DNA from 4 places in the Micromonospora sp. NPDC047620 genome. Region 1 is predicted to be linked to each of the others. Evidence: riboswitches for the same ligand, from Rfam matches in the RefSeq annotation. Region 1 holds a riboswitch; each other region holds the start of a gene.
The links. A riboswitch is a leader RNA that binds a small molecule or an ion and turns the genes downstream of it on or off. The one in region 1 is predicted to bind cyclic di-AMP.

Region 1 (5,762 bases):
GGGTAATGGGGAGGCGGATGAACGCCTGCTCCGCTACCGATACCCGGTGGGGGTATCGACATGGAGGACCCTACCATACCCCCGAGGGGTACGCTATCCTGGATCGCATGACCACACCGACGCCCGCCCCGACCAGGGGCTACACCGCCAGCAAGGACCAGTTGCTCGCGCGGCTGCGCCGCGTCGAGGGGCAGGTCCGCGGCATCGAGAAGATGGTCGACGACGACCGCTACTGCATCGACGTGCTCACGCAGATCTCCGCGATCCAGGCCGCCCTGGACAAGGTCGCCCTCGGCCTGCTCGACGGACACGCCCGGCACTGCATGCACGAAGGGGCGGCGGAGGGCCGGGCCGACGAGATGGCCACCGAGATGATGGCCGCCGTCGGCCGCCTCATGAAGCGCGGCTGACCCGGCCGGCGGCGCCCCGGCGCCCCAGGGTGCGAGCGCCGGGGCGGCCCGGGTCAGAGCCGGCCGAGGATCTTCTCCATCGTGTCGATCTCGGCCTGCTGGGTGGTGACGATCTGCTGGGCCAGGGCCTTGGCCTCCGCGTTCACGCCCCGGGCCAGCTCGTCCCGGGCCATGGTGACGGCGCCCTCGTGGTGAGCGATCATCATGGTCAGGAACTGCCGGTCGAACTCCCGCCCGGAGGCCGCCGCCAGCTTCTTCATGTCGGCGTCGGACATCATGCCGGGCATGCCGTGGTCCATGTGCGGCGTCTCGGCGCCGGGCGACGGCACCGGCCGCCCCCAGGCCGACAACCAGCCGCTCATGGTGGCGATCTCGGGCGCCTGGGCGGCCTTGATCTCCCCGGCGAGCCGCTTGACCTCCGGGTCCGCCGCCCGCGTGGCGGCCAGCTCCGCCATCTCCACCGCCTGCCGGTGGTGCGGAATCATCATCTGGGCGAACATCGCGTCGGCGTCGCCGAAGGCGGCCGCGCCGGACGCGGTGGCCGCCGGCCCGCTGGTGGCGGGCGTGCCGTGCCCGGCGCCCGGGGACGAATGCCCGTCGCCGCCGCAGGCGGTCAGGACGAGGGCGGCGGTGACGGTGGCGCCGGCCAGGGCGGCACGGCGCGCGATGGTACGAGTGGTCACTTCTGGGCCTTTCGGTATCGGAACGTACGCAGCAGGACGGGGACGCGGACCGGCTGACCGGGCCGCGCCGGGGCGTCCTATCTGCGCAGCACCGAGACCGTGGCGAGCCGCAGGCCGACCGGCCGGGACGGCGGGGCACGGGGCGACCGGGCCGGCCCGCCCGACCCCTGGCCCGCCGGGCCGCCGGCGGGTACGCCGGCCAGCAGCAGCACGGCGAGCAGCAGCGGAGCGGCGAGCGCGCCCAGCACCGCCAGGCACACGCCCCACCAGGGCAGCTCGCCGCCCGACCCGCCGGACGGGAGGAACCGCTCGTGCGGGCAGTCGCCCGGGCAGCCCACCACGCCGGACAGCGCCGCCGGGACGACGTACGCGATGGCGGGGTCCTGACCGACCGGCGCGGCGGTGTCGTGACGGGGCAGCAGGGCGGTGACCTGACCGACCGGCGCGGCGGTGTCGTGACGGGGCAGCACCTGCGGCGCGCCGTCGTGCGCACCGGCCGCGGCGACGGGGTGCGCGGAAACCTCGGCGGGATGGCCCACGGCGTGCGAGCCGTGGCCGAGGGTGTGCATCGCGGCCAGGCCGAACAGCGTGCCGACGAGCAGCAGCAGCCGGGCCCATCGCCCCGCCGTCACTGTCGCCGCCACCCGCACACCGACCACGGTAGTCCCTGGGGCCGGCGCGTCCGGGGGCGACCGGCGCACCCGGCGGCGAATCCGCCCGGGACGAGACCACGGTGCCGGCCGCCACGGGACGGTCGACCGGGCGGTCCCCGGCAGTGACATGGTGGTGACCAGCGGTTGCCGGACCGGACGGCCCGCAGCCGACACCAGCCCTCACAACCTGCGGCCGGATGTCGGGATGGCTACCATTCGGCCGGTGGCCCTCCGCACTCCGCGCCGCCCGCGCCGCCGCCCCGACCGGGCGGCGGTATCGAGCGCCCGCGACCGGCCGGGCCGGGCCGTCGCGGTGCGCGACCGGCCCGCCACCCCAGGGCGATCCGCCGCGGCGGTCACCCGGGCACGCCGAACCGACCGGCCTGCCGGCACGTACCCCGCCCTGGATTCGTTGGGAGACACTCGATGGGCGCCGACCACACCCGTCCTGCACCGTCCGCCCCGCCGAGGGTACGACGGATCCTCGTCGCGACGGTGGTGCCCCTGTTCGTCGCCACCCTGATCGCGGCCCTGCTGCTCTGGCCGTGGGACGCCCCGGACGCCGCACCCGGCACCGATCCGCCCCGCCACCACGGCACGGTGACCCGGGTGGTGACCGAACCGTGCCCGCCCACCCCGGAGGCGCCGGAGGGCGCCCCGGACGCCGCGGAGGGCCCCTGCGGCACCGTGACCGTACGCGTCGACGACGGCCCCGACGCCGGCCAGCAGGTGGAGACGCCCGTACCGGCAGGGCCGGGGGCGCCGACGGTCGCGGTCGGCGACGAGATCATCCTGGTCCAGCTCACCGATCCCGCCGACCCCTCGACGAGCGCCTACAACATCGCCGAGCACCAGCGCGGCAAGCCGCTGCTCTGGCTGGTGGTGCTGTTCGCCGCCGCGATCGTCGCGTTCGGGCGGTGGCGGGGGCTCGCGGCGCTGGCCGGCCTGGCGGCGAGCTTCGCCATCCTGCTGACCTTCGTGCTGCCCGGCATCAGCGCCGGCAGCCCACCGCTGCTGGTCGCGGTCGTCGGCGCGGCACTGATCATGTTCGTGGTGCTCTACCTGACGCACGGGGTGACCGCGCAGACCTCGGTCGCCGTGCTCGGCACGCTGGGCAGCCTGGTGCTGACGGGCGTGCTCGGCACGATCGCCACCGCGGCGACCCACCTGACCGGGTTCGGCAGCGAGGACGCCACCACGTTGTCGATGTTCCAGGCCGACGTCGACCTGCACGGCCTGCTGCTGGCCGGGATCATCATCGGCTCGCTCGGCGTGCTCGACGACGTCACCGTGACGCAGGCCGCGACGGTCACCGAGCTGGCGCACGCCAACCCGGGGCTGTCCCGGATGCAGCTGTACCGGGCGGCCACCCGGGTCGGCCGCGCGCACATCGCCTCGACGGTGAACACCATCGTGCTGGCGTACGCCGGGGCCTCGCTGCCGGTGCTGCTCCTGCTGACCGCCGACTCCCGGGCGGTGAGCCAGATCCTGACCAGCGAGTTCCTGGCCCAGGAGATCGTCCGCAGCGCGGTCGCCACCCTGGGCCTGATCGCCGCCGTGCCGCTGACCACCGGGCTCGCGGCCGTGGTGACCACGGCCGGCCGGCGCGGCGGCGAGCCAGCCGACCGCGGCGCACCCCCGACCCCGCCGACCCCCCGGCCGGCGGCCGACCGATCCGAGGCGCTGGAGGCCCTCAGCGGGCCGCGCGCCGGAAACACCCCCTCCGCCGCCCCCGCCGGGTGGTCCGACCGAAACGGGAGCACGGACACCGCATGGTGAAACTCCTCAGCGTGACCGATCAGGGCGTCCCGCCTGATAAACGCGTCACTGGTCACCCTCCGCCGTTACGAAATAACGCATTTAGTCGGCATAGGGACGTAGATCCCCGGGAGGGCTCTCGGGTAACCTCGCTGCCGGTCACCGCCGAAGGCGCGCAGCGGCGCCTGCGGTGCCGCCGCCCAATCGCCGCCAGGCGAGCCGGGGACCCAGGTACATGGGGTGAATCCGCGACAGCGGTAGGGGCCACTTCCGCCCCGAACCCGTCAGCTAACCCGGTCGGCGGTCGACGGAAGGGAAAACTGTGACGGCACCCCTACGCCGCTGGTTGACACCTGTGGTGGCCGTGATCGCCGCCCTGGCCGTCTTCGCCGGGCCCCTCCCGGCGGCGGCCGCACCCACCCCACCGGCCCAACCCTCCGGCCACGGGGACGACGAGCCCAAGCTGCTCAACGACCTGATCGAGACGCGGAACCGCAGCTACGTCCAAGCCAAGGCGAAGCTCGCGAAGTCGAAGAAGCGCCAACTGGAACTGGCCCTGGAGGTCGACCGGGCGCAGGCCGACCTGGCCGCGCTGGCCCCACAGGTGAGCCAGATCGCCGCCCAGTCCTACCGGACCGGGCGGATCGGCGCGGTGTCGATGCTGCTGGACACCACCAGCCCCGACTCGTTCGTCAAGCGCGCCGCCGCCCTCGACGAGCTGAACCTGGTCAACTCCAAGAAGCTCGCCGAGGTGAACGCGGTCAAGAACCGCGCCGAGCAGGCCAAGCTGGCGCTCGACGCCGAGGTTCGCGAGCAGACGAAGCTGACCAACGAGATGGCCCGCGGCAAGCGCGAGGCGGAGAAGGCGCTCGCCCTGGTCGGCGGCAGGGGGCTGACTGGCGGCAAGGTGGTCGCCACCTCGCCGGTGGCCCGGATGGCACCGGGTCGTACCGCCGACGGCGACTGGAAGCCCCTGTCCTGCACCGAGAACGACCCCACCACCTCCGGCTGTATCACCGCGCGCACCCTGCACATGTACAAGGAGGTCAAACGGGCCGGCTTCAACCGCTTCGTCGGCTGTTACCGCTCCGGCGGGCCGTACGAACATCCGAAGGGCCGGGCCTGCGACTGGTCGCTGCAGAGGAGCGGCTTCTCCCCCTGGCACAACGACGACACCTACATGTACGGCAACAACCTGACCGCTTTCCTGGTCCGCAACGCCGACCGGCTCGGCATCTACTACGTGATCTGGAACCGGCAGATCTGGTTCCCGGCGACCGGCTGGAAGTCCTACAGCGGCCCGTCGAACCATACGGACCACGTGCACGTGTCGTTGCTCTGACGGCAGCCAACGACAGGGCCGCCTCGCGTCTGCGGGGCGGCCCTGTCGGCGTCTGTCGCCGTGTCGGCGTCCGTGGCCCTGCCGCGTCCATGGCCTGTGGTTGCCCGCGGCCCTGCCGGCGTCTGTGGCCTGTGGTTGCCCGCGGCCCTGCCGGCGTCTGTGGCTCTCGCCGCCGGGGCGTAGGGCGTCCGGGCCGGGCGAGCGCGGGAACCGGTCAGGCGAGGGCGGCGCTGGCGGCCGGCTGTGCCCCGTCGACCGCGCCCGGCCCGGTGGGCGCGGCGGCGATCTCCCGCGCCTCGCCGGTTGGCACGGCGGTGACCGCCCGCGCCTCGCCGGCGGCCAGCCGGTACGACATGCCCACGACGCCGCAGCGCCCGGCGGCCACCTCGGCGGCGAGCACGGCCGACCTGTCCAGCATCGCCTCGACCGTCTGCGCGATGTGGATGTCGACGATCCGGTCGATGTCGTCCACGCCCTCGGCGGCGGCGCGGCGCAGACTGGGCACCACGGCGTCCACCACGGCGCGCAGGTGCCCGGCCGGGGGCGTGCCGGTGGCGTCCGCCGTACGGGCCGCCTGGACGGCCCCGCAGGAGTCGTGCCCGAGGACCACCACCAGCGGCGTGCGCAGGACCGTCACGGCGTACTCGACGCTGCCCAGCACCTCGGGGCCGACCGTGTGCCCGGCGGTGCGCACCACGAAAAGGTCGCCGAGGCCGCGGTCGAAGATGATCTCCGCGGCGAGCCGGGAGTCGGAGCAGCCGACGATCACCGCGAACGGGTGCTGCCCGTCCGCGACCGCGGCACGGTGCCCGGCGTCCTGGTTGGGGTGGCGTGGGGTGCCGGTGACGAACCGGCGGTTGCCGGCCTGCAACTCGGCGAACGCCTGCTCCGGATCGCCCGGAGTGGGGAGCGCGTC
Region 2 (5,762 bases), on a different contig from region 1:
GTTCGCCGACCGGCAGCGCGCGGCCCGCGAGGCGGCGCGGCAGCGCCCGGAGGACTACCGGGAGTACGCGCACGTCGTGGTCGACGAGTCGCAGGACGTCTCGCCGATGCAGTGGCGCATGATCGGCCGGCGCGGCCGGCTGGCCTCGTGGACGGTGGTGGGCGACCCGGCGCAGACGGCGTGGACGGGCGACCCGGATGAGCTGACCCGCGCCCGGGACCAGGCGCTGGGCCGGCGCAAGCGGCACCACTTCACCCTCACCACGAACTACCGCAACTCGGCGGAGATCTTCGCGGTGGCGGCGGCCGAGATCCGCCGGCTGCACCCGGACCTCCCGCTGCCCAGGGCGGTGCGCTCCACCGGCGTCGACCCGGTCGAGCTGGTGGTGCCGCCGGCGGAGCTGGAGACCGCCGTGGTGGCGGCGGCCACGGCGCTGCTGGCCGAGGTGGAGGGCACCGTGGGCGTGATCACTCCGGTGCCCCGCCGGGACGAGGTGGCCGGGTGGCTGGGCGGGCTGGGCGCGCCGCGCCTGCAGGTGGTGACCAGCCTGGAGGCCAAGGGCATGGAGTACGACGGCGTGGTCCTGGTCGCCCCGGGCGAGATCCGGGCCGACCCGGGTTCGGGCGTACGGACGCTCTACGTCGCGCTGTCGCGGGCCACCCAGCGGCTGACCACCGTCGACCCGACCGGCTGAGTCGTCCCGGCCGCCGCCGGGCAGTCACTTGCACATATTGCGATGTGAGCATAGATTGAACCGGGTCCGGACGGGTGACGGAAGGTGGGCGCGTGGGTGCAGGTCATGGCCACCACCACGGGTCGGTCGCGAATGCCGCGCACCGCCACCGGGGCCGCCTCTGGGCGGCGTTCGCGCTGCTCGGCGCCCTGATGGCGGTGGAGGCGGTGGCCGCCTTCCGCACCGGCTCACTGGCCCTGCTGAGCGACGCCGGGCACATGTTCACCGACGTGCTCGGCATCGGCATGGCGCTCGCGGCGATCACCGCGACCCGGCGCGCCGGCGCGGACCCGCAGCGCACCTTCGGCCTCTACCGGCTGGAGGTGCTGGCCGCCCTGGCCAACGCCGTGCTGCTCTCCGGCGTCGCGGTCTACGTGGTCGTCGAGGCCGTACGCCGGTTCGGCGACCCGCCGGAGGTGCTCGCCGGCCCGATGCTCGCGGTCGCCGTGCTCGGCCTGCTCGCCAACGTGGCCGCCTTCGCCCTGCTGCGGTCCGGGGCGAAGGAGAGCATCAACATGCAGGGCGCGTACCTGGAGGTGCTGGGCGACCTGCTGGGCTCACTCGGCGTGATCGGCGCAGCCCTGCTGATCGCCGTCACCGACTGGTGGTGGGCGGACCCGCTGGTCGCGGTGGCGATCGGGCTGTTCATCCTGCCCCGCACCTGGCGGCTCGGGCGCGCCGCGCTGCGCATCCTGGTGCAGGCCGCGCCGGAGCACCTCGAGGTCGCCAGGGTGCACGACCGGCTGGCCGCCGTGCCCGGCGTGGCCGAGGTGCACGACCTGCACGTCTGGACGCTGACCTCCGGGATGGAGGTGGCCTCGGCACACCTGACCATGGAGCCGGACGCGGAGGTCGGCGCGGTGCTCACCGCGGCCCGGACGGCCCTGCACGAGGACTTCCAGATCGAGCACGCGACGTTGCAGATCGAGCCGGGGGCGTCTCCCGGGGCCTGCGGGTCGGTTGAGTGGTAATGAGCACAGCCTTAAATCTGGGAGAGTATTGTTGACTTATGTCGGATTTGACGGTAAGCGGACAGGCACCCTCAGTCACCTGCGCTACACCAGTCACACCGGCACCGGTAGGCTCGGTTCCGGCCTCCGCCAGGCGGCACCCACCGGTGCCGGCGGTGGCCGCCGCCTAATCGCCCGGCGGGGCGAACCGGGGAACCATGTTCGTGGGGTGCATCCGCGTCAGCGGTAGGGATCTTCCGTCCCGAACCCGTCAGCTAACCCGGTCGGCGGCTGACGGAAGGACACGTGTATGCCAGTGATGGCACCTGTACGACGACGCGCCGCCCGGTTGGCGGCCCTGATCGCCGTGACGCTCGCCCTCGGCGCCGCGGTCGCCCCGGTCACCACCGCCCCCGCGGCGGCCGCCTCCCGGGCCGGCCTGCTCGCCGCGGCCCCCGGCCAGGACCAGGAGGGCGGCACGCCCGCCCTGCGGGCCCAGCTCGAAGCCGCCAGCAAGGGCTACCTGGACGCCAAGCGGGCGCTGGACACGTCGGTCAAGCGGCAGCAGCAGCTCGCCGCGCAGCTCAAGACGACCGAGAGCGAGCTGACCGAGCGGAGCACCAAGGTCGGCGAGATCGCCGGGGTGGCCTACCGGACCGGCCGGCTGGGGGTGGTGTCCGCCCTGCTCAACAGCAGCTCGCCGGACGGCTTCATGGACCGGGCCGCCGCCCTCGACGCGGTGGCCGCCAACGAGGACCGGGCGCTCCGCGAGCTCCAGGAGACCCGCGACCAGGCCGCCCGCACCAAGCTCGCCCTGGACGGCGAGATCCGGGAGCAGCGCAAGCAGGTCACGCTGATGGCCAAGCGCAAGGACCAGGCGGAGCGGGCGCTGACGGTGGCCAACCGGTCGCAGTCAAGCGGCGGCGGGCCGGGCGGCAGCTCCACCGCGACGGCGAAGCCGGCGCCGCGCAACTCCGACGGGTCCTGGCCGTCCGAGTCGTGCAGCGTCAACGACCCCACCCCCGCCAACGGCTGCATCACCCCGCGCACCCTGCACGCGCTCAACCAGGCCAAGGCGGCCGGCTTCACCCGCTACGTCTCCTGCTACCGCCCCGGCGGCTCCGGGGAGCACCCCAAGGGTCGCGCCTGCGACTTCGCGGCCCAGAAGAGCGGGTTCGGCGGCGACGCCACCGGCGGCGACAGGACGTACGGCAACAACCTGGCGGCGTACTTCGTCAAGAACGGCGACCGGCTCGCCGTGCTCTACGTGATCTGGTACAGGCAGATCTGGCTGCCCAGCAGCGGATGGAAGTCGTACAGCGGCGCCAACGGCGACCCGTCCAGCGACCACACCAACCACGTGCACCTGTCGGTCTACTGACGCCCCGGCCCCGGTGACCCGCGAGCGGGTCACCGGGGCCGACGGCCTTCCCGCCCGCCACCTCCCCGGCCGACGGCCGGGCATGTCGCCGTGTCGCCGATACCCGGCTCAGGCGGGCGGTGACTCCGGCGGGTGCCCGCCCAGGGCGACGCCGAGCCGGGCCGCCAGCCCCAGGTGGGCGGCGCGCGCCTGGCGGAAGGCGTAGCCGAAGAGCGGGACCGGCGCGGTGAGGGTGATCTCGACGTCGATCCGGACGACGCCGTCCGGCTCGGCCCGCAGTCGGGTCCGGTTGCGCACCGTGGTGGCCGGCCACTGCCGCGCCACGGTGACGATCTCGTCGGGCCCGTCGACCAGGACGTCGGCCCGGTAGGTGACCGGCAGGCGCAGCGGCCCGACGGCCAGCCGGTCGGTGATGAGGTAGCTGGCCCGCGCGCCGCGACGGGGCGACACCCGGCGGACCCGGGCGATCAGCGGGTGCAGGTCCTGCTGCCGGGCCGGGTCCGCGAGCAACCCCGCGGCGTCGGCGAGCGAGCAGCGCGCCTGGACGGTGTAGCTGAAGGAATCCCGCCTGAGCACGCCGTCTCCCCACCGTCGCCGTCGCCCGATCGTCGCGCACCGGCGGCGCGCTGGCAACGGCGCGCCGCTCCGCGCGCGGATGCCGGCCGTCGACCCGCCCGCCCGACTACCGTCGTTGACAGGTGCAGCCGGGCAGCGGCCTGGCCCTGCTGGCCGGCGGCTACGCCTCCGTGACGGCGATCCGCGCGGTCACCGAGGCGTCCGACGTCGACCTGTCGGGCCTCGGCGACGACTGACGCCGACGGGTCACCGGCGGGGCCCCTGCCGGCGGGTCAGGCGCCGGGGAGGACCTCGGGGGCGGGCGCGCCGGCGTAGTAGGGCTCGGGGGCGCCGAAGAGGCCGAGCAGGCCGGTCACCCAGAGCTGCCGGTGCACGAACCGGCTCGGCTCGGTGACGACGAGCTTGACGCCGCTCACCTCGGCGGTCTGGAAGCCGGCGACCATCGCGCTGATGCCGACGGAGTCGATGAAGGTGACGAGCCTCATGTTGAGCTCGATCCGGCTGGGGCGCCCCTTGGCCAGGACCTCGGCGATCGCCTCGCGCACCTCGTATGCGGTGTCGACGTCGATCTCGCCCCGGGGGGCGATCTCGATGACACCACCGGGCATAACCGACTTCACGATCGACAGGCTCACGCGAGCACCTCCACTCGCCCGTCCGACGGGCGCCTCATCAGTACGCGGGCCGCGACCGAGAGTATTCCTCCGACGGCCTCGGTCGCCACCCCTCGGGATGAGCAATTCGCGGATGAGGGCGCACCAAGTCGCACTTATCCGGACTTTTCATTTCTTGTTCACCCAACGATCAGCTGCCGCTGACGCGTCGCCGACCCAGGGTAGCCGTCTCCCGCCGGCACCGCCCGGCACCCGAACTTCCTGGCGTGGCCGGCCCCGATTCGCCCGCAGGTTGCCCGTCCCACCTAGCATCGGCCCGGAGAGCGGACGCCACGACGGAAGGACGATCGATGATCAGGAGACTCGCCGCGCTGGCCGGTGTCGGCGCGTTGCTGGCCCTCGTGCTGGCCTGCGGCTTCGGCGGCGGCGACGATGACGACGACGATGACGACGACTTCGCGCGCGGCGTGACCGCGGTGGTCACGCTCCGCTGACGCACGGCGAGGGCCCGGCCGGTGACCGGGCTCGCCCCGCGTCGCCGAGGGTTTGCGGAGGCGTCCGGTTGGGCACAGGCGGAACGAGCGAACCATGACGCGCCGGTGAGACGCCGAAGTCCGAAGTGGCCGCCGGCTTCGGCCCGAGGAGGTAACCCACCATGTTCGGTACCAACCTGCTGGATCACCGCAGCAAGCCCGAGCGGATCGCGGACCAGGCGTGGCAGAACCTGGTCTCGGCGGTCAGCTCCGCGGGCGACAGCGTCCGCGACACCGCCCGGTCGGCCCGCCGCGGCGGTTCCGGCCTCGCCGACGAGGCCGGCGACCTGGTGGGCTCAGCGGCGGACGAGGCGCGCCGCCGGGCCACCCTGGCCTTCGACGCGCTCGCCGGCCGCCGCCCCGCGCTGCCCTGGACGCTGTTGATCGGCGCCGCGCTGGTCGGCGCGGCAATCGGTTGGGCCGCCGGCACCGCCGCGCGGGCCGCCGGCAGCCGGGACGACCGGGCGGCGGACGACATCGAGTTCGTCGACGTGGACCGTCCCAACTCCCCCGTCGGCCTCGACGGCTGACTCGCCCCAACCCACGGGCACACGCGGGCCCCGGTCGACCCTTGGGTCGGCCGGGGCCCGCGCCGTACCTCCCGGGCAGCCACCCGGGTCGGGTGAGGGACGCTCACCCCCGCCCGCGCCAGGATCGGTCCCGGCGGGTCCGTGTGCACAGGCAGCTATCCCGTGAGGAGTGACAGATGGCCATCGAGACGATCACCCGTACCGACCAGGACATCCAGTCCGCCGTCCTCGACGAGCTGACCTGGGAACCCCGGGTGCGACCGCACGAGATCGGCGTGACCGTCTCCGAGGGCGTGGTCACGCTGACCGGTCGGGTCGACAGCTACGCCAAGAAGTGGGCCGCCGAACGGGCGGCGCACCGGGTCGCCCGCGTCCGGGCGGTCGCCAACGACCTGGCGGTACGCATCGGCACCGGCGCCGAACGCGCCGACCCGGACATCGCCGC
Region 3 (5,762 bases), on a different contig from region 1:
ACCCGGCGACGACCCGTCGAACGTGACGGCCCGGTAGTACTCGCCGGGGAGCACCGTGCCGACGGCGTACCGCTGGCCGGCCGAGAGGGTGTACTGGAGCGGGGAGATCGGCTGGTAGGGCACGCCGGCCGGGTAGGCGGCCTGCTCCGGGTACGCCCGGCCGTACACCGGGATGGTGGCCTTGCCGTCCTTCGGGGTCACCACGAAGCCCACGGACCACTTCGCGGTCGGCTTCGAGGCGGGGTTGTGGAACCACGCCTTCTGGCCGAGGTACCAGATCGCGGTCCAGTCCCCCTGCACCTCGGCCAGGGCGTACGTCTGTCCGGCGGAGGCCCGGGCGCCGTGGTCGGAGATGTACATGGTGTTCGGGGTGCCGTCGGGTCGCAGCGCGATGTCGTTGACCAGCGGCGCGTCGTGGCTCGGCGCGCTGTGCAGGATCACCGCGGACGAGCCGCGCAGCGGGCAGGGAGCCGCCGGCGGGGGCGGGTTCGGCACGCCGGGCGGCTGCCGGTTGCAGCCGGTGAACTGCGGCTGGTTGGTGGCGAAGTCCGGGTCGATGGTGACCAGCCCCGTGTGCGGCGTGGCGGTCGACGTGAACGGCGCCTTGAGCAGGTCGAAGTAGTGCGACCAGTCCCAGTACGGGCCCGGGTCCCAGTGCATGCCGCGCACGGTCGAGGCGACGGTGCCGGGGACGTTGTCGTGACCGATGATGTGCTGCCGGTCCAGCGGGATGTTGTACCGCAGCGCCAGGTGGCGGACCAGCTTGGCGGAGGTGCGGTACATCGCCTCGGTGTACCAGGTGCCGTGCCCCGCGAAGCCCTCGTGCTCCAGGCCGATGGACTTGGCGTTCACGTACCAGTTGCCGGCGTGCCAGCCGACGTTCTTGGTCTTGATGTGCTGGGCGATGTGGCCGTCCACCGAGCGCAGGGTGTAGTGCCAGCCCACCCGCCTCGGGTCCTTGACCAGGTTGACGCTGGGCCCGAAGTAGCCCTCGGTGTCGTGGATGACGATGTACTCGATCTTCTGCTGGGCCGGCCGGTCGGCGAGGTCGTGGTTGCCGTAGTCCCCCACGGTCGGGCCGTACTGCGCGTAGGGCGCCGGGATCCACTCGCAGGAGATCGTGTCGGGGCACTCCAGCCCGTCGGGCCGGGCGACCTTGCGCAGGCCCAGCCGGTCCAGCCAGGAGCGTTCCGGCTGCACCGCGCGGGCGGCGAGGGTGACCTGCTGCCCGTCGTCGGTCAGCCGGCTGTCGCCGGCGGCGATGGTGGCGTACACCTCGTTGGCGAAGGCCGCCGCGGCGTCGGCGCTGTCCGCGCCCGAGTAGCGGGCCACCGCGCCGTACCAGGCCGCCGGGTCCGTGTCGGCGCCGACCGGGGCGCCGATCTCCTTCTGGTACGCGGCCAGCAGCGCCGCGCCGCCCCGGATGTTGGCCGTGACGTCCGTGCGCAGCGCCTCCTCGCTGGCGCCGGTCAGCCCGGCGGCGGCGTCGAGCGTCCGCAGCGAGGCTTCGGCGGGAGGCTGGGCAGCCGGCGGCTCGTGCGCCTCGGCCAGGGACGGGCGGGAGTCGTCGCCCCGCGGGTCCTCGGTGCCCTCGTCGTGGTGGGTGCCCCCGGGCAGCGCGGCGACGTACTCCGCGTCGGTGAGGTGCATCGGTCCGAAGCCGCCGCTGGTGCTCGGCGTTCCGGCGTTGGTGTCCCAGCGGGACTGCAGGTAGGAGACTCCGAGCAGGACGCTTTCCGGCACGCCGTACTCCGCAGCCGCGGCGGCGTACTGCTGCTGTCGGTCGGTCGTCGTCGCGGCGGCGGCGGTTCCGGCGGCGGTGAGCGGCGTCGCCGCCAGGGCGGCCGCCACGGCGGCGGCCAGCAGGACGCGTCTGCTCCTCGATGTCGCTGACAGGTGCATCAGACCCCCAGGTCGGACGGGCGAATGTGGGGCCACCTTCGCCCCGGGCGCCACCTCCGGTCAATACCTTTCCATGCGTCACTTACCGAAGAAGAAAAATTTCGTCCCCCGGAGTTGCGCGCTCCCACCGCCCGCATGAATACGGTGTGTCACGGCGCGATGGGTTGCGGATCGATAACGACCGTCTCTACTCTGGTCATTCGTCGGCCGGCGACAGTCCGCCCATCCGGGGCGGTAACGGTCCGACACCGCCGAGTCGCTCCCGAGCGAGCCGGGGACCCAGGTACCCCGGGGTGAATCCGCAGCACCTGCGGTAGGGCGTCCCCTTCCCGCCCGAACCCGTCAGCTAACCCGGTAGGCGGTACGGGAAGAAGGAGTACGGAGCCCGGTGGCACACCATGCCCCGCGGCCACCGTCGGCACGGTCGGCACCCGCCGGCCCGACGACGGCTGCGCCGCGCCCACGCTGGTACCGCTGCACCACCGCCCTCGCCGCCCTGGCCGCGTTCGCCGTCGTCCTGACCGGCGGCGCCACGGCGGCCCACGCCGAACCGACGGTCGCCGAGATCGAGCGCCAGATCGACGAGGACTGGAACAAGCTCGAACCGATCATCGAACGGCACAACGCCACCCGCCAGGACCTGGCCGCCAAGCGCAGGCAGGCAGACGCCCTCGCCAAGCAGATCAAGCCCTTGGAACGGCAGGTCGAGCAGGCGATGGAGGAGGTCAGCGCGCTGGCCGTCCGCGCCTACAAGGGCGAGAACGTATCCGCCGTCAACGCCCTGCTGGGCAGCCGCTCGCCCGACCAGATGGTCGGCCAGCTCGAACTGCTCGACCGGTTCGCCCAGCACCAGCAGCAGGACGTGCGGCAGGTCGCCGAGCTGCGCGACCGGCTGGCCGAGAAGAAGGCCCCGCTCGACGAGATGGTCGTCCAACTCGGCCGGACGGAGGCCCAGCTCGCCGCGAAGAAGAAGCAGATCAACGCCGAGATCGACCGGTTGCAGAAGCTGCGGCTGCGGATCTACGGCAGCGGCGGCGGCGGTTCGCTGCGCCCCGCCCCCTGCCCGGCCAGCTACCCGGGTGGCGGGGCCGGCACCGCGGTCAAGTTCGCCTGCGCCCAGATCGGCAAGCCCTACGTCTGGGGCGCCGAGGGCCCGAACGCGTACGACTGCTCGGGCCTGATGCTCGCCGCCTGGGCGAAGGCCGGGGTCTCGCTGCCGCACAACGCCGCGCAGCAGCGCCGGGTCACCGCGACCGTCACCCGGGGCGAGCTGCGCCCGGGAGACTTGGTCTTCTACTACAGCGACCTGCACCACGTCGGCATGTACGTCGGCGGGGGCTGGGTGGTGCACGCCTCCCGAGCCGGGGTGCCGGTCAAGATGAAGAAGGTCGACGACGGCCCGATCCACAGTTACGGCCGCCCGGGCTGAGGTGTAAGGAAGGGGCCCTTCCTAGCGCATTCGGTAGAGGAAGGGCCCCTTCCTAACAGGCGACCGTCGGGTCAGCGGGTCGGCCAGGTGCGCCAGTGCTGCCAGGAGCGGCTCGGGGTCGGTCCCCGCTGCCCCTGGTAGCGCGAGCCGTAGACGGCCGAGCCGTACGGGTGCTCGGCCGGCGACGAGAGCCGGAAGATGCAGAGCTGACCGATTTTCATGCCCGGCCAGAGGGTGATGGGCAGGTTGGCCACGTTGGACAGCTCCAGCGTCACGTGGCCGGAGAAGCCCGGGTCGATGAAACCCGCGGTGGAGTGGGTGAGCAGGCCGAGCCGTCCCAGGCTCGACTTGCCCTCCAGCCGCCCGGCGAGCTGGTCGCCGAGGGAGATCACCTCCAGCGTCGAGGCGAGCACGAACTCGCCCGGGTGCAGCACGAACGGCTCGCCCTCGGGCACCTCGACCATCGACGTCAGGTCGTCCTGCTGCATCGCCGGGTCGATGTGGGTGTAGAGATGGTTGTTGAAGACCCGGAAGAGCTTGTCCAGGCGTACGTCGATGCTGGACGGTTGCACCAGCGTGGGCTCGAACGGCTCCAGCGCGAGCGTGCCCGTCTTGATCTCGGAGACCAGATCGCGGTCGGAGAGCAGCATCGCACCACCTTAGCGAGCGATGTGCGTGACCTGCGTGTCGGACTACCTGTTCGTACACGTGTTCGATAGAATGTCGGCATGGCTTCCTGGTCCGAATTCGCCGCCGACGAGCCCCGCCTCGCCGACGGGATCCGCACCCTCATGCAGCAGTACGGGCCGGGCTTCGGCTACCTGGCCACCGTCCGCGCCGATGGCGGGCCCCGGGTCCATCCCGTCTCTCCGGTGATCACCGACGAGGGGCTCTTCTGCTTCGTGGTCGACTCGCCGAAGCGGCGCGACCTGGAACGCGACGGCCGCTACGCCCTGCACTCCTTCCCGCCGGAGGAGAGTGACGACGAGGCCTACGTCGCCGGCCACGCCCGGCCGGTCACCGACCCGGCCCGGGTCGCCCGGCTGGCCCGCAGCCACCGGGCCGCGCCGCAGGTGGACTGGCGGCTGTTCGAGTTCACCGTCGACGTGGCGATGCTCGCCCGTCGGGAGCCGGGCGTCGCAGGCGGCGCCGGCGAGGGGCACGGCCGGCCCGCCGTCCAGGTCTGGCTCGACCCCGGCGCGACCGCCGCGGTGCCCGAGACGCGGTCGGGGAGCGGCGGCAACCTCGCCGCCCGCCCGGCCGCCTGAGACGCGGTGCGGCGCCCCGGGCCGTCCCCGTCCGGGGCACCGCACCGCCCCCCACCCCACCCCGAAAACGACGGTGCCGGCCCCGTCGAGCGGGGCCGGCACCGGTCGTGCGGGGGAACTACGCCGCGCGGTACGCGTTCCAGGCGGTCAGCATGCGGCTGGCCTGCCCGGCGGTGAACTGGTGCATGCAGGAGTCGTAGGTGTAGTCCATGAAGTTGGTGATCGGGTCGAGGCCCGGGGCGGTGCAGGTGTCCCGGCCGGTCGGGCACTGGAACGCCGGGGATGCCTCGGGCGCGGTGTCGCTGACGCTGTCACCCGAGCCGGAGCAGCCGCCCTGGAAGGTGTGGTAGAGGTTCAGCCAGTGGCCGACCTCGTGGGTGCCGGTGTCGCCCTGGTTGTAATTGGTGGCCGTGCCGCCCGGCAGCGACTCGCTCAGCACGACGACGCCGTCCATGCTGCTCAGCTTCCGGGTCGGGAAGGTCGCCCAGCCCAGCAGGTTGTCGCTCAGCTCGCCCAGGTAGACGTTGAGGGTGTTCTTGCCGCCCTCGCGCAGCGAGGTCTTCATCGACCGCTCCGCCGAGGAGCCCTGCACGATCGGGTACCACGAGGGGTTCGTCACCCGGTTGATCTTCTGCAGCTGGAAGCTGAACGCGGTGGCCGCGCCGCCGGTCGCCCCGCTGTAGGACTGGTTCAGCACGTTGATCTGCGAGGTGATCATCGAGTCCGGGATGTTGCCGCCGGCCCGGGTGCCGTCCCGCTGGATCACGTGCACCACGACGGGGACGGTGACGGTGGCCGTGATGGAGGCGCCGGCGCCGGTGCGGAACCGGGCGCGCTCGCGCAGGGCGGCGGCCAGGTCGGCCTCGCGCTCGCGGGTCTCCGCCAGGGTCAGCTCGTTCGGCTCGTGCTTGGCCGCGCCGCCCGCCTTGACGCGGGAGTCCGAGTGGACGTCGGCCGGCTCGACGCAGACCTCGCTCGGGGCGGCGGAGAAGGCCGACGCGGCCGGTACGACGCCCACGGCGGCGGTGCTGAGCAGCAGCGCGAGGGTCGTCGACGCGACGCCGGCCGTACGCCGGGTCAGCAGGTTGGGACGGAGTCCCATGGGCCCACCTCTTTCTGGCCGGCGCGACAGGGGGTATGTCACGCCGTGGCTGAAAACGTTG
Region 4 (5,762 bases), on a different contig from region 1:
GCGTACATCCTGGTCATCACCGCGGCGGCGGACGCGGACGTGCGCGGTCGGCGGTCGCCGTGGCGGTCCCGGCCGATGGTCTGGCTCGGCGAGGTCTCCTTCGCCTTCTACCTGGTGCACGTGCTGGTGATGGTGACCGTGCTCCGGCTCACCGGCGACTGGGGCGTCGGGTACCGCGGCTGGTGGGGGCTGGCCGCGGTGCTCGGTTTCCTGCTGGTCAACCTGGCCCTCGCCGGAGCGTTGCACCGCTTCGTCGAGACGCCGATGATGCGGCTGCTCGGCCCGCGCCGCCCGGCCCGGGCGACGCCGCCGGTCGAGGGTGTGGCCGCCGCGCGGCAGCGACAGCCGGCCGTGCCGGGGGAGCGGGGACGCGTCGTGCCGCACCCCCGGCACGCCGAGCCGGAGGCGGACCACCGGCCGGCGTACGTCGAGTCTCCTGCGACCGCCGGCCGGCCGCACCCCCGGGCGTAGGACGACCGCGTCCATTGGCACAGGTCGACCAACTGGAGCGGCTGGACTACCCGTCCACCCTGGTCCGTGCGGTCCGGGTGGACGGCAGGACGCGCAGGGCACCGGGCCGGAGGGTCGCCGGGACCGCCGCACACGGGACACGCCGAGCGGCGATGCGGACCGGCGGCATCGGCGGTAGCGTGGTCGCGTGCTTCCCGTCGCGCTCACCTGTCCCCTGTGGTGGGTGGCGCGGTGGGCCGCGCGGCTGCTGACCGGCCTCGCCGTCGCGGTCGCGTTCGCCGTCGGCGCCGGGTCCCTCCCCGCCGCCCCGGCCCAGGCCGGAGTGCCGTCGACCGACACCTGGGTGCCCCCGGCTCACGCCTGGGCGCCCCCGGCCCCGGCGCTCCCCGTCACGCTGGCACCCGCCGGCCCGCCCGTGGCCGTCGCCGACCACCGCGTCGTCGCCGTCGGCGCCGCCCCCGACCGGGCCGCCGCAGCCCCCGACCGGGCCGCCGCAGCCCCCGACTGGGCCGCCACCGGCCCCGGCCACCCCGCCGCTTCGGCCGACCCGGGCGCAGCCGCCGGGGCCGTCACCGTCGGCCCGGCCCCCGCGTCGGTCGGGCACACCCCGGTGACGGCCGGCCCCCGGGGCCCGCCGCACGTCTGATCCGCACCACCCCGCGGGGCACGCGCGCCCCGCGCGGGCCCGCCGTACGGCGCAGGAAGGGCTCCTTCCGCTACCGCAGGCGTTGACAAGGGTGCCCGTCCTCCGCTCTCCACCACCCGCACCCGTCCCGGCGGCGGGACGTGGCGCCACCGCGCCCCGCCACCCGGGCGCCGCGTGCGCCCCGCTGCCGCACTCGCTCCCCGTGAGGTGCCGACCATGGAGACCGTCGTCTACCAGTTCCTGATCGAGGTGCCGCGGGCCGCCGCCATCTGGTCCGCCCTGCTCCTGCTGGCCCTGACCGTGCTCGCCGTGCTGGTCGCCCGCCCCGAGCGGGTCCGTCCCGCCGATGAGCCGGTCGCCCCGCCCGCGGTCGACCCCGTGGCGGAGGCGGCCGACCTGCGCCGTTACGCCGAGGAGGTGGCCGTCGCGGCGGGCCGGGCCGCCCACGCCGCCCGGCGGTGGCGGGCCGACTGGCTCGCCGCCCAGGAGGAGGCCGACCGGGCCTGGCGGGCGTACGACGAGGCGGAGACCGCCGCCCGCCGCTTCACCGGGGCCGCCGCCCTGCCCGCCCCGCGCACCCCGCGCACGCCCGCCGAGTACGCCGCCCGCGAGCGCTGGCTGCACCACGCGGCGGTGGCGGCCCACTGGCGCGGCGACCTCTCCACCCGCCAACTCCGGGAGGTGTTCGGCCGCCGGGCCGGCTGGGATCCCCGCCGGCACCCGGTCGAGCAGGAGATCGCGCTGGCCCGGGCGGTACGCGACGCGAAGCGGGCCGACCACCGGGCCGCCGCCGAGCGGGAACGGTCGGCGTGGCGGGACGCCGACCTGGCCGCCGAGGCGGCGCGGGCCCTGGCCGGCGAGGCGTACGCCGCAGCGGTCCGGCTCCGGCCGGGCCGGCTCCCGGCGGCCCGGCCCGTGTCCGCCGGGCGTCGGCCCGCGCTCGCCGCGCGCTGGCGGCCCGCGCGGGCGGGCTGAACCGCCGGGCAATTTCGTGACGCCGGTCATAGCGGTGGCGAACCGGTCATCCGGCGCGGCCCGGCCGATTCCCGCCGACGATTCCGCGCCGATGTCCGCCGCTCGTCCGGTTGTCGACGCAAGGTGCGTCGGGAAACGGTCGTCCCATTGAGTCGCGTCAGTGCCGAACTGACCGCAAAAAAAGTCCCGCGATCAAGGTTTAAGCAGGTGGAAGCGGGTTGGCAGGGCGCGGGCCGGCCAGTAGTGTCGGCCCGTCCGGTGCGGTACCCGATCGCAAGAGGCGACGCCGCGCCGACCCGCCTAATCGTGAACAGGCGAGCCGGGGACCCAGTGCAACATCGGGGTGAATCCGTGGGCCACGGCCCGCGGTAGGGCGTTCTTCCCGCCCGAATCCGTCAGCTAACCCGGTCGGCGGCGTCGGAAGGAGTTCCATCCCCGTGCAGCACCCACCCGCCCCCCGGTCGTTCCGGCGCCTCCACGGCGCCGCGGTGCCCGCGCTCGCCCGGCCGCACGCCGCGAGCTGACCCACCGGTCACCGCCCGTCGCCCGGCATCCCGGGCGCATCCCCTGAGTGGTCCACCACCGCCGGACGCCGTCCGCGCGGTCGGTCCCCCCTGCGCGGACCGGCGGCCGCTCACCCCCCGAGCCCGTGGAGGAAACCGTGAAGCACCACCTCAAGCGACAGCTCCGTCGCCTCACGTCCGAGCGTCCGTACCAGGTGGCCGCCGCGTCGGCCGCGGCGCTCGTGCTCGCGTCGGGCACCGGCGCGCTGCTGGCCGGCGCCGACGAGGCACCCGCCGCCGCACAGGCCCCGGTGGCCGTGAGCGAGCTGCGGGACGGCAGCGTCGCCTCGCGTGGCGACGCCCGCGTCGCGACCGCCCCGTCGACCGGCGCCCCGGCCGCGTCCAGCGCCGCTCCGTCGGCCAGCGCCACCAGCGCCGCCCCGAACCCCGACCTGACCCGCAAGCCGGAGCCGCCGAAGCCACCGAAGGCGAAGTCCCTGGACTACGACTACCAGGCCCAGACCACCTTCTACAACTGCGGTCCGGCCGCCGTCCGGCACGCCCTCAGCGCCGCCGGCATCGCGCGCAGCCAGGACGCCCTCGGCGCCCAGCTGGGCACCGACGAGATGGGCACCGACTCGGCCGAGGACACCACCCGGGTGCTGAACGCGACGGTGAAGGGTGACCCGTACCGGACCCGGATGATCCCGGGCGGTGCCGCGACCCCGGCGCAGATGGACCAGCTCCAGGCCGACGTGGTCGCCGCCATCACGGACGGGCGGGGCGTCGTGGTGAACGTCGCCGGCAGCGCCACGGACACCGACGGCGGCTGGCACTCGTTCCCCGGCGGCCACTACATCGCCGTCGTGGGCTACCAGGACGAGGGCCGGCTGGTGAAGATCGCCGACTCGGCGAACCCGGCGACCGCGTCGTACTGGATGTCCACCATCGCCCTGGCGAACTGGGCCGCCACCCGCGGCTACTCCGCCTGAGAAAGACACCCGTCGGGCGTCGACTCCCCACCCCGGGAGTCGGCGCCCGATGTCGTCTCCGGGTCACGGCCCTCGCCGGGGCGTACGGCGGGTGGCACACTGCGGCCTATGGTCGACGAATCGGGTGACCGGGACGGCCGGCGCGTCCTGCTGCTGCTGCACGGCATGGGCGCGACCGGGGACGTGTGGCTGCCCTGGGCGCCGTTGCTGGAGCGCCGGTGGACGGGGCGGTGGCTGGCGCCGGACCTCGCCGGCCACGGCTGGTCGCCGCCGCTGCCGGCGTACTCGTTCGCCGGGCTGGCCGACCGGATCGCCGCGGGGCTCGCGGCGGGGGACCGGCTCGTCGTGCTGGGGCACTCCCTCGGCGGCGTGGTCGGGCTGGCGCTGGCCGCCCGCCGCGCCGGGCTGCCGGTCGACGCCGTGGTCGGGCTCGGCATCAAGGCCGTCTGGTCCCCGGCCGAGCTGGCGAAGGCCGGGGAGCTGGCCGCCCGGCCGGTGACCTGGTTCGCCAGCCGGGACGAGGCGGCCCGCCGGTACCTGCGGGTGGCCGGCCTGACCGGGCTCTTCGCGCCGGACCACCCCGTGGTCGAGGCCGGGCTGCGGCAGGTCGACGGCCGCTGGCGGCTGGCGATGGACCCCGCCGCGTTCGGGGTGGGGGAGCCGGACCTGCCGACCCTGCTGGCGGCGACGGACGTGCCGGTGCTGCTGGCCCGCGGCGAGCACGACCCCATGGTCACCGACGCCCAGCTCAAGGAGCTGGGCGTGCCGGTCGCCACCCTGCCCGGCCTGGGCCACAACGCCCACGTCGAGGCCCCCGAGGCCGTCCTGGAGCTGGTCGACCCGTACCGCTGACCCGCGAGGTGCCGGCCGGTCAGGTGGTGGCGGAGAGGGTCGCCCCGTCCGGCTCGACCGGCAGGCCGGTCCCGCCAACGGCGCGCGGCGTCGGCGGGTTCCAGTCCGCGTCGAGCTGCCGCCGCGCGGCGTCGAGGAACGCCTCGGCGTACGCCTCGGCCGGGAAGTCGCCCAGGTAGCGGCTCCGGGTGGCCCAGCGGGCGGCGGCGAGCGGGTCGGTGTCGAGCAGCGCGGCCAGCACCTCGTCCACGTTGGACATGTCGCGGCGCAGCACGTAACCCGAGCCGGCCAGCGGGAACCGCTCCGCGAACCGGTCGCCCTCGTCGCCCATGTCGGTGACCGCGTACGGCTTGCCGGAGTAGAGGTAGTCGGAGATCACCCCCGACACGTCGGAGACCAGCGCGTCCGAGCGGTTCACGCACTCCGTCAGGGTCAGCTCGCGGGTGGCGGCGGCGCCGAAGACGTGCTGCCGGCCGGTACGGGCCCGGTCCGCGGCCAGCAGCTCCGTGAGCCGGCCCAGCTGCCGCGCCGAGGCCGGGTTCTGCGACGTGTACGGGTGGGCCCGCAGGATCACCGTCGCGCCCCGCGCCAGCAGCCCGCGCAGCAGCGCCTCGGCAACTGGCAGGGAGCAGTAGTTGGCGTCCGCGTGGTGGCCCGTCCAGGTCGGCGTGTAGAGCACCGTGGGGTTCGGCAGGCCGCGTACCGGCTCCGACCGGACCTCGATCGACTCGACCTGCGGCCGGCCGACCACCACGAACTTCTCCGCCGGGATGTCCACGCCCGCGCGGGCGTACCGGTCGACGGCGGCCTGACCGGCGACGAAGATCCGGTCGAAGATGGCGGAGACCGGGTTGGCGCTGGGCGCCTTGTCGCTGTCGCCGTGGTGCAGCTGGACGTGGGTGAGCTGGGTGAAGCGGATGCAGTGGCTGTTCTTCGCGCCGTGGTTGACGTAGAACGCTACCCGCAGGCTCGGCACCAGCGCCTCGTCCATCGCCTTGGTGGTGGGGCAGTAGACCACCGGCGCCGTGGTGGCCGCGGCGACGGTGGGCAGGAACTCCGGCTCCCGCACCATGACCAGGAACGGCCGGCCGATCCGCTCCAGGTAGGGCAGCCACATGGTGACCTGGTATTCCGAGCCGGGCGGGGCGGAGAAGTGGAGCAGGAACTCGGGCTGGTGCCGGCGCAGCGCGCGGGAGACCGCCGACCCGCCGGCCCCCGGCCGGAACCGCCGCCGGGCCAGGTCCAGCCCGACGGCCCCGGCGCCGGCGGCGACCAGCGCGACGGCGCCCAGCGCCACAGCGGCCGGCAGGGTCGCGGCGGCGG

Region 2: it holds a riboswitch for cyclic di-AMP, as region 1 does, so the genes downstream of both, ACGF5C_RS10490 (coiled-coil domain-containing protein) here and ACGF5C_RS07345 (coiled-coil domain-containing protein) in region 1, are expected to answer to the same signal.
Region 3: it holds a riboswitch for cyclic di-AMP, as region 1 does, so the genes downstream of both, ACGF5C_RS12990 (NlpC/P60 family protein) here and ACGF5C_RS07345 (coiled-coil domain-containing protein) in region 1, are expected to answer to the same signal.
Region 4: it holds a riboswitch for cyclic di-AMP, as region 1 does, so the genes downstream of both, ACGF5C_RS19810 (C39 family peptidase) here and ACGF5C_RS07345 (coiled-coil domain-containing protein) in region 1, are expected to answer to the same signal.

The regions. Positions count from the first base shown of each region.
Region 1 is NZ_JBIDDG010000005.1:43,807-49,568, forward strand. Features, by position in the region: gene ACGF5C_RS07325 (metal-sensitive transcriptional regulator) at 108-410, shown strand; gene ACGF5C_RS07330 (DUF305 domain-containing protein) at 464-1,093, opposite strand; gene ACGF5C_RS07335 (hypothetical protein) at 1,171-1,737, opposite strand; gene ACGF5C_RS07340 (YibE/F family protein) at 2,173-3,525, shown strand; cyclic di-AMP (ydaO/yuaA leader) riboswitch at 3,692-3,823, shown strand; gene ACGF5C_RS07345 (coiled-coil domain-containing protein) at 3,827-4,846, shown strand; gene ACGF5C_RS07350 (carbonic anhydrase) at 5,061-5,762, opposite strand, start outside.
Region 2 is NZ_JBIDDG010000007.1:100,552-106,313, reverse strand. Features, by position in the region: gene ACGF5C_RS10500 (HelD family protein) at 1-694, shown strand, start outside; gene ACGF5C_RS10495 (cation diffusion facilitator family transporter) at 787-1,704, shown strand; cyclic di-AMP (ydaO/yuaA leader) riboswitch at 1,858-1,989, shown strand; gene ACGF5C_RS10490 (coiled-coil domain-containing protein) at 2,003-3,064, shown strand; gene ACGF5C_RS10485 (SRPBCC family protein) at 3,173-3,640, opposite strand; gene ACGF5C_RS10480 (STAS domain-containing protein) at 3,913-4,275, opposite strand; gene ACGF5C_RS10475 (hypothetical protein) at 4,605-4,748, shown strand; gene ACGF5C_RS10470 (hypothetical protein) at 4,910-5,317, shown strand; gene ACGF5C_RS10465 (BON domain-containing protein) at 5,494-5,762, shown strand, end outside.
Region 3 is NZ_JBIDDG010000009.1:74,201-79,962, reverse strand. Features, by position in the region: gene ACGF5C_RS12995 (N-acetylmuramoyl-L-alanine amidase) at 1-1,902, opposite strand, end outside; cyclic di-AMP (ydaO/yuaA leader) riboswitch at 2,142-2,278, shown strand; gene ACGF5C_RS12990 (NlpC/P60 family protein) at 2,291-3,331, shown strand; gene dcd (dCTP deaminase) at 3,403-3,981, opposite strand; gene ACGF5C_RS12980 (pyridoxamine 5'-phosphate oxidase family protein) at 4,060-4,599, shown strand; gene ACGF5C_RS12975 (zinc metalloprotease) at 4,718-5,701, opposite strand.
Region 4 is NZ_JBIDDG010000015.1:26,305-32,066, forward strand. Features, by position in the region: gene ACGF5C_RS19795 (acyltransferase family protein) at 1-471, shown strand, start outside; gene ACGF5C_RS19800 (hypothetical protein) at 659-1,117, shown strand; gene ACGF5C_RS19805 (hypothetical protein) at 1,334-2,092, shown strand; cyclic di-AMP (ydaO/yuaA leader) riboswitch at 2,380-2,521, shown strand; gene ACGF5C_RS19810 (C39 family peptidase) at 2,742-3,587, shown strand; gene ACGF5C_RS19815 (alpha/beta fold hydrolase) at 3,696-4,439, shown strand; gene ACGF5C_RS19820 (CDP-glycerol glycerophosphotransferase family protein) at 4,459-5,762, opposite strand, start outside.